3 regions of the Alteromonas sp. G4i13 genome follow, and region 3 is predicted to be linked to each of the others. Evidence: predicted binding sites of a transcription regulator. Region 3 holds the regulator's gene; each other region holds the start of a gene.

The links. Region 3 encodes FNR, which switches genes on or off when oxygen is low (the NO sensors DNR and NnrR bind a similar motif). Its sites were predicted from a motif close to TTGATCTAGATCAA; they were not measured.
Region 1: trhP (prephenate-dependent tRNA uridine(34) hydroxylase TrhP) is a predicted target of FNR. The motif match lies at 2,077-2,090, and genes of this name have one in related genera.
Region 2: ACFI6J_RS00400 (Hsp20/alpha crystallin family protein) is a predicted target of FNR. The motif match lies at 2,427-2,440, and genes of this name have one in related genera.

What each region holds. Positions count from the first base shown of each region.
Region 1 is NZ_JBHNYX010000010.1:107,543-112,423, forward strand. Features, by position in the region: gene ACFI6J_RS07155 (zinc-dependent metalloprotease) at 1-1,843, opposite strand, end outside; gene trhP (prephenate-dependent tRNA uridine(34) hydroxylase TrhP) at 2,301-3,674, shown strand; gene ACFI6J_RS07165 (YfhL family 4Fe-4S dicluster ferredoxin) at 3,678-3,923, shown strand; gene ACFI6J_RS07170 (aminotransferase class I/II-fold pyridoxal phosphate-dependent enzyme) at 4,042-4,881, shown strand, end outside.
Region 2 is NZ_JBHNYX010000001.1:82,565-87,445, forward strand. Features, by position in the region: gene ACFI6J_RS00390 (GNAT family N-acetyltransferase) at 1-324, shown strand, start outside; gene glgC (glucose-1-phosphate adenylyltransferase) at 411-1,784, opposite strand; gene ACFI6J_RS00400 (Hsp20/alpha crystallin family protein) at 1,825-2,322, opposite strand; gene ACFI6J_RS00405 (DUF3301 domain-containing protein) at 3,644-3,946, opposite strand; gene ACFI6J_RS00410 (DUF3549 family protein) at 3,947-4,881, opposite strand, start outside.
Region 3 is NZ_JBHNYX010000003.1:15,329-20,209, reverse strand. Features, by position in the region: gene ACFI6J_RS01905 (heavy metal translocating P-type ATPase) at 1-558, shown strand, start outside; gene ccoS (cbb3-type cytochrome oxidase assembly protein CcoS) at 560-790, shown strand; gene ACFI6J_RS01895 (sulfite exporter TauE/SafE family protein) at 777-1,436, shown strand; gene fnr (fumarate/nitrate reduction transcriptional regulator Fnr) at 1,482-2,219, shown strand; gene uspE (universal stress protein UspE) at 2,464-3,387, shown strand; gene ttcA (tRNA 2-thiocytidine(32) synthetase TtcA) at 3,536-4,489, shown strand; gene ACFI6J_RS01875 (patatin-like phospholipase family protein) at 4,490-4,881, shown strand, end outside.

The DNA of each region.
Region 1 (4,881 bases), on a different contig from region 3:
CCTGTGCTTTGGTATAGTCACCTTTGCGCTCGTATTCATACACTAAGCCGCCGACTTGCTTTGCAACGGCTTCTAGCTGATAGCGATGTAGCAAGTATATGGGAACTAAAGCATTTTCAAGAGAGGATAAACTGCTATTTGGGCTTAAGGTGTCTAAACCTAAATTGGCTAACGCCAGTTCGCGTACTTGTGAAATTTCATCGAAAGCATCTAGCGGATTGCTACCGTTTTCCCACATATGGCCGTTTGCCGATGCATGGCGACTACTGCGGGTATCGGGGTCTGACTTAAAACTTAAACCCTCATTACGGCCTTTTACGATAATTTTTGCCAAGGCTTCCGTTGCCTCTACGTCGCTTGCAAAATCTTGATAGCCATACGCGACGGCGTGAATATCCCATGCGCCTATGCCTTTATCATACGCGCCTTCCAAGCTAATTTTGCCGTTTTTAATACTAATTTTGGGGTGAGGATAATCCATTACCGACGCACGGTTATTTTCACTTGCCGCAAAGTTGTGGGCTATACCCAATGTGTGCCCTACTTCGTGGGCTGAAAGCTGCCTAATGCGGTCTAAAGCCATTTCTTGCTGTGCAGTGGTGTCGGTGCTGCCGTCCTTAAAAGGACTGGTTAGGCCAAGGGCAATTAAATAATCTTGTCTTACACGCAATGAGCCGAGCGTAACGTGACCTTTGATAATTTCACCAGTGCGCGGGTCGACAACCGACGAACCATAAGACCAACCGCGCGTTGCGCGATGTACCCAGTTGATTACGTTATAGCGCACGTCCATTGGGTCGGCACCTTTGGGCAATACTTTCACCTGAAACGCATCTTTGTAGCCTGCGGCTTCATAGGCTTGATTCCACCAGCTCGCCCCTTCTTTAAGCGCGGTCATTACGGGTTCTGGAATACCAGGATCTAGGTAATACACAATAGGCTCGACTGCTTCGCTCATTGCAGCATGCGGGGTTTTCTTGTTTAAACGATGGCGGGTAATAAAACGCTGTTCAGTAGGCTCGCTGATAGGCGTTGAATAATCAAAGTAACTGAATTTCCAGTAGCCCGAGTACGGGTGGTACTCTCTGGGCGTGTAATTATCGTCAGGCAGAGCCACAAACGAATGATGCAAGTGCACCGACAAGCTTTCTGGGTCGGGCGTAACTTGCTGCACGTATTCGCCTGGCTTCTTACCTGCAAAGGTGACTAAAGCCTCTAATTCAGTATTTTTTTCAAAGCCTTTGGTTTTAGGTAAATACACGCCGCTTCGCATGTTATCTACGCTAAAACTGCCTTGGTTAGTTCCCGCTAAGCGATTGCCAATGCCATGGATATCGCTTAATAAGAACGGTGTGTAATCTATTAGACTGGCGCTGTCGTTTTTGGCTACCAGCGTAAAACCTGCGATAACCGAATCAGCAAAGGCTTCATCAATGCTCTGTTTCTCAGCGTCGCTGCCATGGGCTGCTCGGTATTTGGTGTTGTGCTGCTTTAATAAAACCTTGTTTCCAAATTTTTCAAAGCTTACTAAACGCGTATTGCCTAGCTGGCCGCGATCAAGGCCAATGTCGTTAGACCCTACACCGTACGGCAAGCTACTTTGAAACAGGTATTCGGCGTGGTCTGTTGGCACCGCCAAGTAAACTTTGTCACTTTCATCGTCATAGTAAACAGGAATTAAACCATCTTTTTTGGTCATATTGCTGGTGAATTCACCAATGCTTGGCAGCGCAGCCAATGCGGAAGACGTAGACACGACAAATAATACCGTAATCGCAATGGCCGATTTACCCGATGCTTTTACATGTCGCGCCGCTTTGTGAAAAATGTTCAATTGCAGCATGCAGTTAGTCCTTATTATTGTGAATTTCTAGCCTACCCTATGTGGTGGCTTTTGCCCATGGCAGTTCATCGTTTATATGCGCTCTTTTTGCATGTTATTTAGCTGTGAACAGGCTTGGTTTTTCCTACCGAAGGTAATGCACTAAAAACGCAACTATATGGAAGAGAACAGCTGGCATTGCCCCTGCTCAATTGCCGTTTAAACATTCAAAAACATGAGCGACAACAAATTATTTGATCTTGGTCAACACCAAGCTTTGTTTGAGTTGTAGAGGTATTTTACGGCTTATAAAATCCGCCGCCTTGTTTAAAGCGTCTAGTAGCGGTTTTTATCTATGACTTCAAAATTATCACCTAATCGCAGCTCTTCTAACCTACGTGAAGACTCAGTTTCAACATTGCCAAACCAAACGTTAATCGCGCCAGAGTTGCTTGCACCTGCGGGTAGCTTACGCAACATGCGCTACGCTTTCGCCTATGGCGCTGATGCTGTTTATGCTGGGCAGCCACGCTACTCGCTTCGCGTAAGAAACAACGAATTCAGCCTTGAGAACTTAGCGATAGGCATAGAAGAAGCACATGCTTTAGGTAAAAAGTTCTATGTAGTAAGCAACATTGCTCCGCACAACAGTAAGCTAGATACCTACCTTAAAGATATTTCACCAGTAATTGCTATGAAGCCCAATGCGTTAATTATGTCAGACCCAGGGCTTATTATGATGGTGCGCGACGCCTTCCCTGAAATGCCTATTCATTTAAGTGTACAGGCTAATGCGGTGAACTACGCCACGGTGAAGTTTTGGCAGAAACAAGGCATAGAGCGCGTTATTTTGTCCCGAGAGCTCTCTTTGGAAGAAATTGAAACTATTCGCGAGCATGTTCCAGACATGGAGTTGGAAGTGTTTGTGCATGGCGCGCTTTGTATGGCGTATTCGGGGCGCTGCTTATTGTCTGGATATATGAATAAACGCGATCCGAATCAGGGCACTTGTACCAATGCTTGTCGATGGTCTTACGATGTTAAGGCAGGCGAGGAAAACGAAACTGGCGACATCGTTCTAACCAGTGAGATTAATAAGGCAGTTACAGCACCTCAAGTGGTAATTCCTACCCTTGGTGAAGGCACGCCAAGCCCCAAAGTGTTTATGTTAGAAGAAAAGGAAAAGCCTGGAGAACTGATGCCAGCTTTTGAAGACGAACATGGCACCTATATTATGAATTCTAAAGATTTGCGTGCCGTGCAACATGTTGGCAGGTTAACCCAAATGGGCGTGCATAGTTTAAAAATAGAAGGCCGCACTAAATCACATTACTACTGTGCCCGAACCGCTCAAGTCTATAGAAAAGCAATTGACGACGCGGTAGCAGGAAAGCCTTTTGATAGTACATTAATGGGAAGCTTGGAAACTTTAGCTCATCGAGGTTATACCGAGGGTTTCTTGCGTCGCCATGCGCACCACGCGTATCAGAACTATGAGTATGGCCACTCAGTCAGCGATAAACAGCAATTTGTTGGTGAAGTGATTGATCGTTGTGAAGAGTCTGGCTATGCAATTATAAACGTTAAAAACAAATTCTGTGTAGGTGACTCGCTTGAGTTGATGACGCCAAGCGGCAACATTACCTTTACTCTAAATGAGATGCTGGATAAGAGAAACCATTCTATTACGGATGCTAAGGGTTCAGGACACCAAGTAAGAATACCGATACCCAGCGATGTGTCTCTAAACTTTGCCCTACTGCTGCGAAATTTAGATGAAGGCGTTGATACCCGCAATCCGTTTCGAAAAGCTCCTAGTGCAGTAACACCCGAAAACGCGAGCGAGGCATAATGCATGGCACTGCTTATTCTTGATAGCTGCATTAACTGCGACATGTGCGAACCCGAATGCCCTAATGCCGCTATAAGCATGGGTAATAAAGTGTATGAAATAGACCCGTTACGCTGTACAGAATGCGTGGGGCATTACGATGCCCCTACTTGCGTAGCGGTATGCCCTATCGATGTGGTTAAGCCCGACCCGAACAATAGAGAGTCACTAGACGAGCTGGCCGAAAAGTTTGTTCGTTTAAATAGTTAGCTATGAAGTAAGTCAGCGAGTTAATTGTACTTCTCGAAGAATTCCCTTGAATCATGACCAAGAGTGATCACTAATTGCGGTACAGTTTGAATTGGCACTTACTAATAAGGGTTTTATTTTGAAGTTTGCCTCTCGCGCTACGGCGATCTCTCCGTTTCTTGCTATGGCCTATGGCGAAAAAGCCACGACACTAGAACAGCAAGGTAAAGATGTTATAAGACTTAATTTAGGCGAGCCTGATTTCGGCGCACCCGCGGCAGTACTCGCGGCAATGAAAGAAAGCTTGAGTGCCCCAGATTTTCCCTATACCTCGGCGCTGGGCATGCCTGAACTACGTGAAGCCATTGCACGCTTTTATAAAGTTAAACATGGCGTAGCGGTAAGCCCTTCTAGAGTGGTAGTGACCGCTGGGGCTTCTGGCGCTTTACTTTTAGCAAGTGCTGCCTTAGTTGAACCAGGCGACAACGTGATATTGGGAGACCCGTCTTACCCCTGTAACCGACGATTTTTAAACGCATTTGGCGCAGAGGTAACACTAGTGCCAACACGCAGTGAGGATAACTTTCAGCTAACCGCTGCAAGTGTTGCAGATAATTGGAAGCACAACACGAAAGGTGTACTTATTGCCACACCTGCCAATCCTACTGGTACGGTTATAGATGCAGAAGAGTTGACTAAAATTGGCGAGTACTGCAAATCCAAAGGTGGCTTTTTAATTGTTGACGAAATTTACTTGGATCTATCGCTTTCGGCTGATCTTGATGTACGTAATGATACATTCGCTTCCCAATCGACCTTGGGCAGTGATACCAAACTTCAAACCGTACTTGCCAATGCACAGCTTGAAGAAACAGTGGTCGTAATAAACAGTTTTTCCAAATATTTTGGCATGACCGGCTGGCGTCTTGGCTGGTGTGTGGTACCTGAAGCGATGACGCCCATCGTTGAAAAACTCGCG
Region 2 (4,881 bases), on a different contig from region 3:
ATGCTTTTGACGGCCGGATTATTTGGTACTAAGCAAATGTTAGAAAAAGAAGAAAAAGTACGCGCCTTAGTACCCGCCGACAATTTCCATATGTTGAGCTTTATCGCAGTACATCCTGATTATCAGCACCATGGTCTTGGACATATTTTATTAGGTGCAATTGACAGCGTTGTAGAAGAAGACGCCAAAAGCGAAGGCATCGCGGTTTTTGTCACCGTGCCTTCCCATCGTCACTTCTTTAACGACGACAATTATCAAATCGTTAGTCAACTTCATTTGTCACATATAGACGGCGATATAATGTTTAGGAAAAAACAAAACTAGTATATTGCCAGGACACCTATACTGAGGTTCTAAAATGGGGTCTAATTTAATGCGTTCAGAATTGAACGCATTAAACAAAACACTGTTTACCTTTCGGACAGTACGTAATCGCGGAACTCGTGACTTTTCGGAGTTACAATTCTCGCCGGTAAAGGGCCGGTATAACTCGATTTCATAAATCTTTGTATATTATCGATATCCGCTAACGAGCCGTTGATTCGATCGATAACTTTTTGAGTGACTAAAATGACACCTTCTCGGGTAACTGTGAAGCCTTGTTGTTTTGCTATAGCGGTATCAGCAATTACGAAGTTAGGCGAGATGTTTACCCCTTTATCAACAATTACATTAGCTAACTTGGCTTCACTGCCTACATTTACCTCGGGTAGCAACACGCTTTTATCTATTATTGACCCTGTGCCAATACTAACATTTGATGACAAAACTGACTGACTCACAGAGCAACTGTTTAACTTACAGCCTGAACCCACTAATACTTGTTTAAGTTCACAGCAGGTCGAGTGGTTACCATTAGTAATTTCGGTGGGCGCCCGTGAAAAAGAGCTTCCCCAAATAGGCCACGTGGGATCGGATAGGTTTAATAAACTTGAGTTATTCAGCAAGTCCATATGAGCTTGCCAATAGCTGTCCAAGGTGCCCACATCTCGCCAATAGGGAATTTGCGCACCATTGGGGCTACGAAAGCGATGAGCGAAAACTCGATGCTGAGCAATAATTGAAGGGATGACGTCTTTGCCGAAATCATGCTCAGAGTTAAGCGAGCCAGCATCTTCGGTGAGTAATTTGAACAATACATCAGCGTTAACTACATAATTACCCATGGAAGCCAAACAATAGTCAGGAGCATCGACCAGTGCATGGGGAACGCGGGGCTTCTCATCAAATGCGGTAATTTGACTATTGCAATCAACCTTTAACACCCCCAACTGATTCACGGCTAACTCAGTAGGCACTTCGATGCATGACACTGTCATTTCAGCATTACTCTTCACATGGGTAGTTAAGAGTTTACGGTAGTCCATGTTATAGACATGATCTCCTGAAAGAATCAAAACGTATTTCGGAGCCACCGACTTAATATAACCCATGTTCTGATAGCACGCGTCTGCCGTTCCCTGATACCAGCTTTCAGACCGTTGTTGTGATGCCGCTAAAATATCCAATCGACCGCCAAAGCTGTTGTTCAACGGGCTCCAATGCTGCATCAAATGGCGAATTAAACACTGTGACTTATACTGAGTCAGCACGGCAATTTGCTTTAGACCTGAATTAACACAGTTCGATAATGGAAAATCTATAATACGACAGTGGCTCCCAAACTCTAGTACAGGCTTAGCGCGCATTTTGGTTAATTCTTTCAACCTTGAGCCCTGGCCACCGGCCAAGACTAAAACTAAGGTATCTTTCATTATCTGGTAAATATCTGTTTCAGCATTCATATCAGGCTCCGAATTCAGCCGTCCCTGGCGCTATTTGTATCTAGTCTGTTATCTCAATCTTACGCTGTAATTCCTGTGCTTTAGCCGATTTAGGAAGAAGTATCTTGAGTACTCCTTTCTTAAAATTTGCGTTAATAGCATCTTGCTCTACGCTCACAGGTAACCTGAAACTACGCTGAAAACTGCCGTAACTACGTTCCATCACGTGTATGTTGTCTTCTTTATCTTCATCGCTTTCATACTTCTTCTCCCCGCTTATAGTGAGAATGTCGTCTGACAGCGATAGTTTTATGTCCTTACTCTCTAACCCCGGTAATTCCGCAGTCAATTCATAGCTTTTTTTACGCTCAACAATATCGACCTTGGGCGTAACGAAATCTAGTTTGGTGTCTATAAGACCGGAGAACTCTTTTGAAAAGGGAAAATGACTAGAAAAATCTTGAAAGAAGTTATCAAGGGCCTTTTGTCCAAAGAAGCTAGACAAGAAGCTGTTTGATTTACTGTCACTGGAACGATTAGTTATGGGTAAATTACTCATAATAAGTCTCCTATCGCAATAATAAGTAGATTATGGTGAGCCGAACTACCTAAGCTTTGACTTATCAGCTGCTAATAGTTAACAAGATTTAATCGCTAATGATATTGATCCCAGTCAATATAAGAATAGTTTATTTTTTAATCGATAGTGGAAAAGGTATTGCAAATTTTCACCGCGCTTTAGACAAGCGTAAACGGAGCACGATTAGATATTCGCTCTTATATGCTTATAACTAATATGTCGTCTGCATTGCTATGCCATTGAGGAAAAGTACCGTCCATTAAACTTGTAGTCACAAGCTTAGCTTTCAAAGTAACTCAAGATGTAGGTAAACTTTGTTAACGCTTTCTTGGTTGTCCTCTCGTTTCCTAGCATATTTACAAAAATGCATTTTTGCCTCATTCGCTTGTAAGACATTTCCTACAAACGCTGTGAGTGATCTTACCTAAATTCTGAAAGAAAAAATTATACTAAAGTATAAAGTCTTTGATTCTATTGCATATTTTTAAAAGTAGTCGAAAGTCGTACAAAAAACTTTCTTAAATCCCTGTAATTCAATATGGCGGTAATAATTGGAAGGGATACTATGAACATGTCACAAGGAAACACGACGAGTCACGGATTGAGTAAGGAATCATCAACGGAATAAGTTAGGACAACTTAAGGATGAGACTCTCACAAGGCAGTGAGTAAAGGGAAGAGAAAGCAGATAGGATGCTGCATTAAACGGACGTTGAAAACGGATTTGATAGGGAATAAAGGAATTCAAGGACGAGAAACGTGATAGGACATCACAAACAGGACGTTGCAGGGATAAAGGGACTAAAGCTAGCAAGGAGCTAGAGGCAAGGAGCCAACGGCAGGAGAGCCATCAAGGAATTTCTAGTTTGCATGGACGAGCAAACCAAGGATGAAAGAAGGACATGCTAAAGGATTAGCAAAGCTGTAGCAGGATGTGCAGCGAAAAATGGAACGAAGGAAGGGATCGTCAGCGGAGCCTGACAAGGACAGCCTCAGGATGAGGAACACTGCATGTAGGATGTGCAGTAATTTAGGAAAAAAGGAAAGGGACCTACGCATGGAAGTGTAGCTCGCACAGGAAGGCGCGAGAGTAGATGGAAAGGGGCGTATACGGATTTTAATCGGGAAGATTTTAGTCGCAAAGGATCGCGGAGAAGGATACTCAAAATTCCAGGAAAAAGGGGAGCCGCTAGGTTCCCCTTTTTTTTGCGTTGTTTATTACCAATCCGTATGCACTTGTTATGTAAAACCTGACCTAAATGGTGAATTAGGAGCCGTTCACGCTCTTCGACATAGAAGCTTAAACCCTATGCGGCGGCACCTCTGTTCGCATAACCCTTACACCTATTAATTCAACTTCCCCAGTATATCGATCCTCACCATTACTCGAGAACTCAAAATGGAATAAGCTGTGCCAGTCAGGCTTTCCATATTTAAATGAAAATCGTGTTTTAGCTCTTGCCACACTCAACAGTTGTAAACCGTGTTTATCGCAGTATTGTTTGAGGTAAGTGTTTGTTTGCTCAGAAATGGCTCGAATGCGCCAAAACTGATAGCCAGTAAACCCAATAACCATCCACACCACTAACTCAAGTAACGTCATTTACTTTCTCGCTTGTGCAAACAATTGTTGAAATGCATTGCTGAGAATTTGAGGGTTGGCTTTGGAATGCAGGAGTGTTAGCACTTGTCTGCGTAACTTCGGGACTTGAACCAAATCTGAAAAGAACCCTGCGAATAAGGCGCCTTTATGACCCTCTTTTTCATCAACGTTTGCCGCCTGCTCTAAAAAGGCACTAAGCAGCAGTGGTTCCATTTGTTCGAAATGGCGCGCTGCAATAACGCTTAAAATATCAAGTCTCTGCGACTTTTCGCTTTTTAATAATTCGAGTAGTTTACTGTTGATGGTCGGGTGGAAACTACCTTCTGACGTGCCTCTCAGCGCCGCTAAATTGATGTCGTCACTTTTATCTATCTCAATTAAATACGCCGCTAATAGATTTTCAGCTAGAGAAACGCTTTCGCTCATTTCCATCAATGTGTTAAGAAAAACCTGTGAGTAGAGTGAAATGTTGGTTTCAATTGCTTGCGTTAATCCGTCTTGTTTGGGGTGTTGGCTTAGGCTTTGTACAAAGTCGGCCACGCTTTGCATGGATATTTGCTGCCAGTCAACCAGTTGTGGGGCTTGAATGTAGGCCTCAACTTTCTGCGCCTCTTCACTTAAAGGTTGGTTTAGGGTGCGTTTAACTAGTGCGTTAAATTGAGCGAGCTGCGATTGATTGGGAACAAACGAATAAGGATTATCAGGCAGAGTTTGCGCGTTTTCAGTATCTTCAGCAACAGACTGACCTAGTGCATCAACAATAACCTCTAGAAAATGATTTCTTGCTGCGGCAACCACTAAGCCTTGCTCATCAAGCGGCAGTTTCACAAACCAAATATAGTGTTGAGTAGAGGCAGTTTTGTTCCAAAAGACGATGCCGAACCACGCGTGCTGCTGACGAGGGTAGGGCGCGTAAGCACTGCCGTTTTCTATTT
Region 3 (4,881 bases):
AAGGGGCGTATTATGGCGGCGTATGAAGTAAAGGATTCACTAAGAGAAGATACGCAAGAAACTCTCGATATATTAGCTGCAAGCCATACCCTCGCCGTTTTAAGTGGTGATACACAGCAAAACGTTAATGCGCTTACCGCACCATTGCCAATTTCGACCGCTAAAGGTGGCCTAACACCTGAGCAAAAGTACGAAGCCGTTCAAGCTATGCAGCAATCTGGCGCGAAAGTGATGATGATGGGTGACGGTATTAACGACGCTCCAGTTCTTGCCAGCGCTGATGTGGCAATTGCAGTGGGTAATGCCACAGACGTGGCTAAAACTGCCGCCGACGTGATACTGCTTGGCGATCAGCTGCTTTCTGTACCAGAACTTATTCGAACTGCGCACCAAGTGAAGCAAAAAATAAGGCAAAATATTGGCTGGTCGGTAGGTTACAACGTTTTGATCTTACCTTTCGCCGTATCAGGCCTACTTTCACCGTGGATGGCTGTTGTTGGTATGTCGTTAAGCAGTATCATTGTGGTCACAAACTCAACGCGACTTTTGAGCAAATAGCATGAGTATTATTTACGTATTAATTCCAATCGCCATCATCATTGTTGCCGTCGCTATCGTGATATTCTTTTGGGCGGTGAAAACCAATCAATTTGAAGATTTGGATCGCCAAGGGTATAGCATACTGTTTGACGATGATCTTCCGCCAGAAGAAAAAAAGCTAGCTGAGCAACGCAAGCAACTTCAAGACAGTAAAGTAGACAAAAGCCAAGCGCCACATGGAAGGGATTAACTACTTCTCTGCCTTTCTTATCGGCTTAGCCGGTGGAGTTCACTGTGTGGGAATGTGCGGTGGAATTGTCGCTGCGCTAAGGATGGTATCGCCTAAAGGCGCTTCAGCACTACCCTATACCCTTGCCTATAACATGGGACGTATAGTGAGCTACACCATCGCCGGAGCAATAACCGGGGCACTTGGAAAAATTGCAGCAGATTATATACCTCTTGCCAACTATGCCCTTTCCCTACTTAGCGGAATCATGTTGCTTCTACTGGCGTGTTATTTGGGTAAGTGGTGGACTGGCTTAACAGTGCTGGAAAATGCGGGTAAAGGCCTATTTTCCAAAGTCCAGCCGCTTTCAAAACGCTTTTTGCCATTTAAGACCCCTTTAAGTGCGTTGCCTTATGGTTTTATTTGGGGTTGGCTTCCTTGCGGTTTGGTGTATTCCACACTTACCTGGTCTCTCGCGGCGGGTAACGCGCTAGAAGGCGCTGCTATTATGTTCTTCTTCGGTTTGGGTACATTACCCACCTTGCTCGCCGCAAGCGCTGGTAGCCAATATATTGTTCAAAGTTTTCAACATAACCATTTTAGACAAATTATTGCAGTAATAATGGCAATATATGCAGCTTATCTTATTCATGGCGCAATCGTTTAAAAATGGGTGTATTATTGTCGGGTATTCTTTTAGAGAGCGTGCATTATGAGCAAAGGAAGCCAATTTTCTATTCACTGTCAAAACTGTAGTTTCAGTCACCTGTGTTTACCGGTGGCGTTAAACAAAACAGAAATCGAGTCTCTTGACGATATTATTGAACGCAAGAAGCCGCTTCATAAAGGTGACACGCTGATTCAAACTGGTGATAAATTCCGTTCTCTATTTGCAGTGAGAACCGGTTCATTCAAATCATTTGTGACTAATACCGAAGGTGAAGAACAGATTACCGGCTTCCACTTTCCTGGTGATATTATCGGTTTCGATGCACTAAGAGAGAATAAACACCAAAGCTATACTTCTGCGTTAGAAACTGCCATGGTGTGTGAGCTTCCCTACGAGACCCTCGACGAAATGTCAGTGCAATTTCCAAAGCTACGCCACCAGATCATGAGCTTCATGAGCGCTGAAATAAAACAAGATCACGACATGATCATGCTTTTAAACAAGCGAACTGCAGAAGAGCGCTTACTGTATTTCATCTCACACCTGTCGCAACGCTTTGAAGAGCGTGGCTTTTCCCATAGAGAATTCCACTTAACCATGACGCGCAACGAAATTGGAAACTATTTAGGATTAACGATTGAAACGATTAGCCGTCTGTTAAGCCGTTTTCAAAAAGACAACATCATAAAGGTAGACGGCAAGCTTATTACTATTTTGGATTTCGATAGGCTAAACACCAAACTAGCGGCGCTTAACGGCCCTAGCGTTGTCTGCGGTTAGTCCTTTTTAAGTGTTAAATAAGGCGCGCACTAAGCGCGCTTTTTTGTAACCTGTGTTAGCCACCTATCTACCCTTTCAGCGCCACGCCGGTTGCTCCATATTCAATTAGGTACGTTCACTCATGGTCGCCTCGTAAAATTCTTGATCTAAAACAACTTACGTTTTTCCCAATGTCGTTTATAGTTAGTATTAGAAAGCTTCGATTTCGACAGCCGCTACTAAGTTTCGTAGTTAGGGGGACGTTATGATTGAGTGTAAACGAATTCTGGCCGTGGTAGATGCCGAGCGCGATAACCAACCTGCACTGAGCCGTGCTTATGAACTCGCTTCAAAAACAGGCGCTTCAGTTACCGCAATGATGGTGGTATACGACTTATCTTATGATATGACGACCATGCTTAGCCCGGATGAGCGCGAGTCAATGCGCGATGCAGTTACAAAGGAGCATGCAAAATGGCTTGCCACCCACTTAAGAGAACAAGGATTCACTGAAACTGATATCGTTGTAGAATGGAATAATCGTGCGTATGAGTCGATTATTTACTACACCCTAAACAATCAGATAGATTTAGTGGTAAAGGCAACCAAAAAGCACGACGATCTTGCTTCTGTTATTTTCACCCCCACCGACTGGCATTTAATGCGTAAATGCCCTCGGCCAGTATTGCTCGTTAAAGAGCACGACTGGCCAGAAGGAGGAGAGATTATTGCTGCTGTAAACGTAGGCAGTGAAGACGATGAGCACGCCGCACTTAACGATAAGCTCACCCTCATTGCTAACGACTACGCCTCTTTATTGAAAGGGAGCGTAAATTTGGTCAACAGTTACCCTTCTACACCACTTAATATCGCCATAGAAGTGCCTGAGTTCGACCCCGATACCTATCACGACGCGGTAAAAAATCATCATTTAAAAGAAATGCGTAGTCACGCGTTAAAGTACGGTATTCCTGAGAACAAATGCGTAGTAAGAGAAGGCCTTCCGGAAAAGGTCATCCCGCTAGTGGCAAAAACACTGGATGCAGAGCTGGTTGTTATTGGTACCGTTGGCCGTGTGGGCATTTCAGCGGCCCTAATTGGTAACACTGCAGAACACGTGATCGACGAACTCAATTGCGATGTGCTTGCTATTAAGCCAGATGGATTTGTGTCGCCGTTGTCGGTGTAATCTTTTCATCAGTACCGCATAGCCCGTGTTTTCCGTTACTTAGCGGCCAACACGGTATGTCACCAACAAATTTAACTTCACAAGCATGGTCTCGAAAAGCCGCTTTAATGTATAATGGTGGCTTTATCACAAACCAAGCTAGTTAATTATGAGTTTAGGCACAAACAGTGCTGACGCGTCGCCATTAAATGCTGCGCAAAGTAAGCAAAAGTACAACTTCAACAAACTTCAGAAACGACTTCGCCGCAATGTGGGTAAAGCCATTGGCGATTTCGGTATGATTGAAAACAACGACAAAGTAATGGTGTGTTTATCTGGCGGTAAAGACAGCTACACCATGCTAGATATTTTATTGTTTTTAAAGAAGATTGCGCCTATTCATTTTGATATCGTTGCGGTTAATCTTGACCAAAAGCAGCCTGGTTTCCCCGAACATATCTTGCCTGAATATCTAGAAAGCATTGGCGTTGACTACAAAATTGTAGAAGAAGACACCTACTCTATTGTTAAAGACAAAATTCCAGAGGGAAAGACAACATGCTCTCTCTGTTCTCGCTTGCGCCGTGGTATTTTGTACCGCACGGCAAAAGAGTTAGGTGCGACTAAAATTGCATTAGGTCATCACCGCGACGACATGCTAGAAACGTTTTTCCTCAATATGTTTCATGGTGGCAAGCTTAAGTCTATGCCGCCAAAGCTAGTCAGCGATAACGGTGAACACATCGTTATTCGTCCATTGGCGTACTGCACAGAAAAAGACATCGAGAAATATTCTCAGGCCGCTGAATTTCCGATTATTCCTTGTAACCTTTGTGGCTCACAAGAAAACCTACAGCGCCAAAACATAAAGGCTATGCTACAAGACTGGAACCGTCGCTTCCCAGGTCGTATAGAGTCGATGTTCCGTGCGCTTCAAAACGTAGCGCCTTCACACTTAATCGACAGCAACCTTTATGATTTTAAAGCTATAGCTACACAAGAAGGCCCGGTAGAAGACGGTGATATCGGGTTCGATGAACCTTCTTTCACTACAGAAAATAGTACGGACTTCAGTGATGAAGATAATACTATTGAAGTAATAAACATTATGGAACCTAAGTAAATGAAAATTGGACTTGCGCTAGGTGCCGGTGCCGCAAGGGGCTGGACTCACATTGGCATAATTGAAGCATTAGAAAAACTCGGCGTAAAAATTGACGTTGTAGCGGGATGCTCTATTGGTGCCTATGTTGGTGCTGCCTACGCAAGTGGCAAGCTGGAAGGATTGAAAGAGTGGGCCTGTTCCCTTAGCGACTGGCAGGTACTTGCTCTTATGGGTGTAGGACTTAGACGCGGCGGCATTGCCAGCGGACAGAAGGTTTTCGACAAGCTAGCAAGCGAGTTTTGTGAATCGACTTATGAAGACATGCTTAAGCCGTTTGCGGCTGTGGCTACCGACCTTTATACCGGCCGTGAAGTAGTGTTTAACTCTGGTCCTATCGGAGACACCATTCA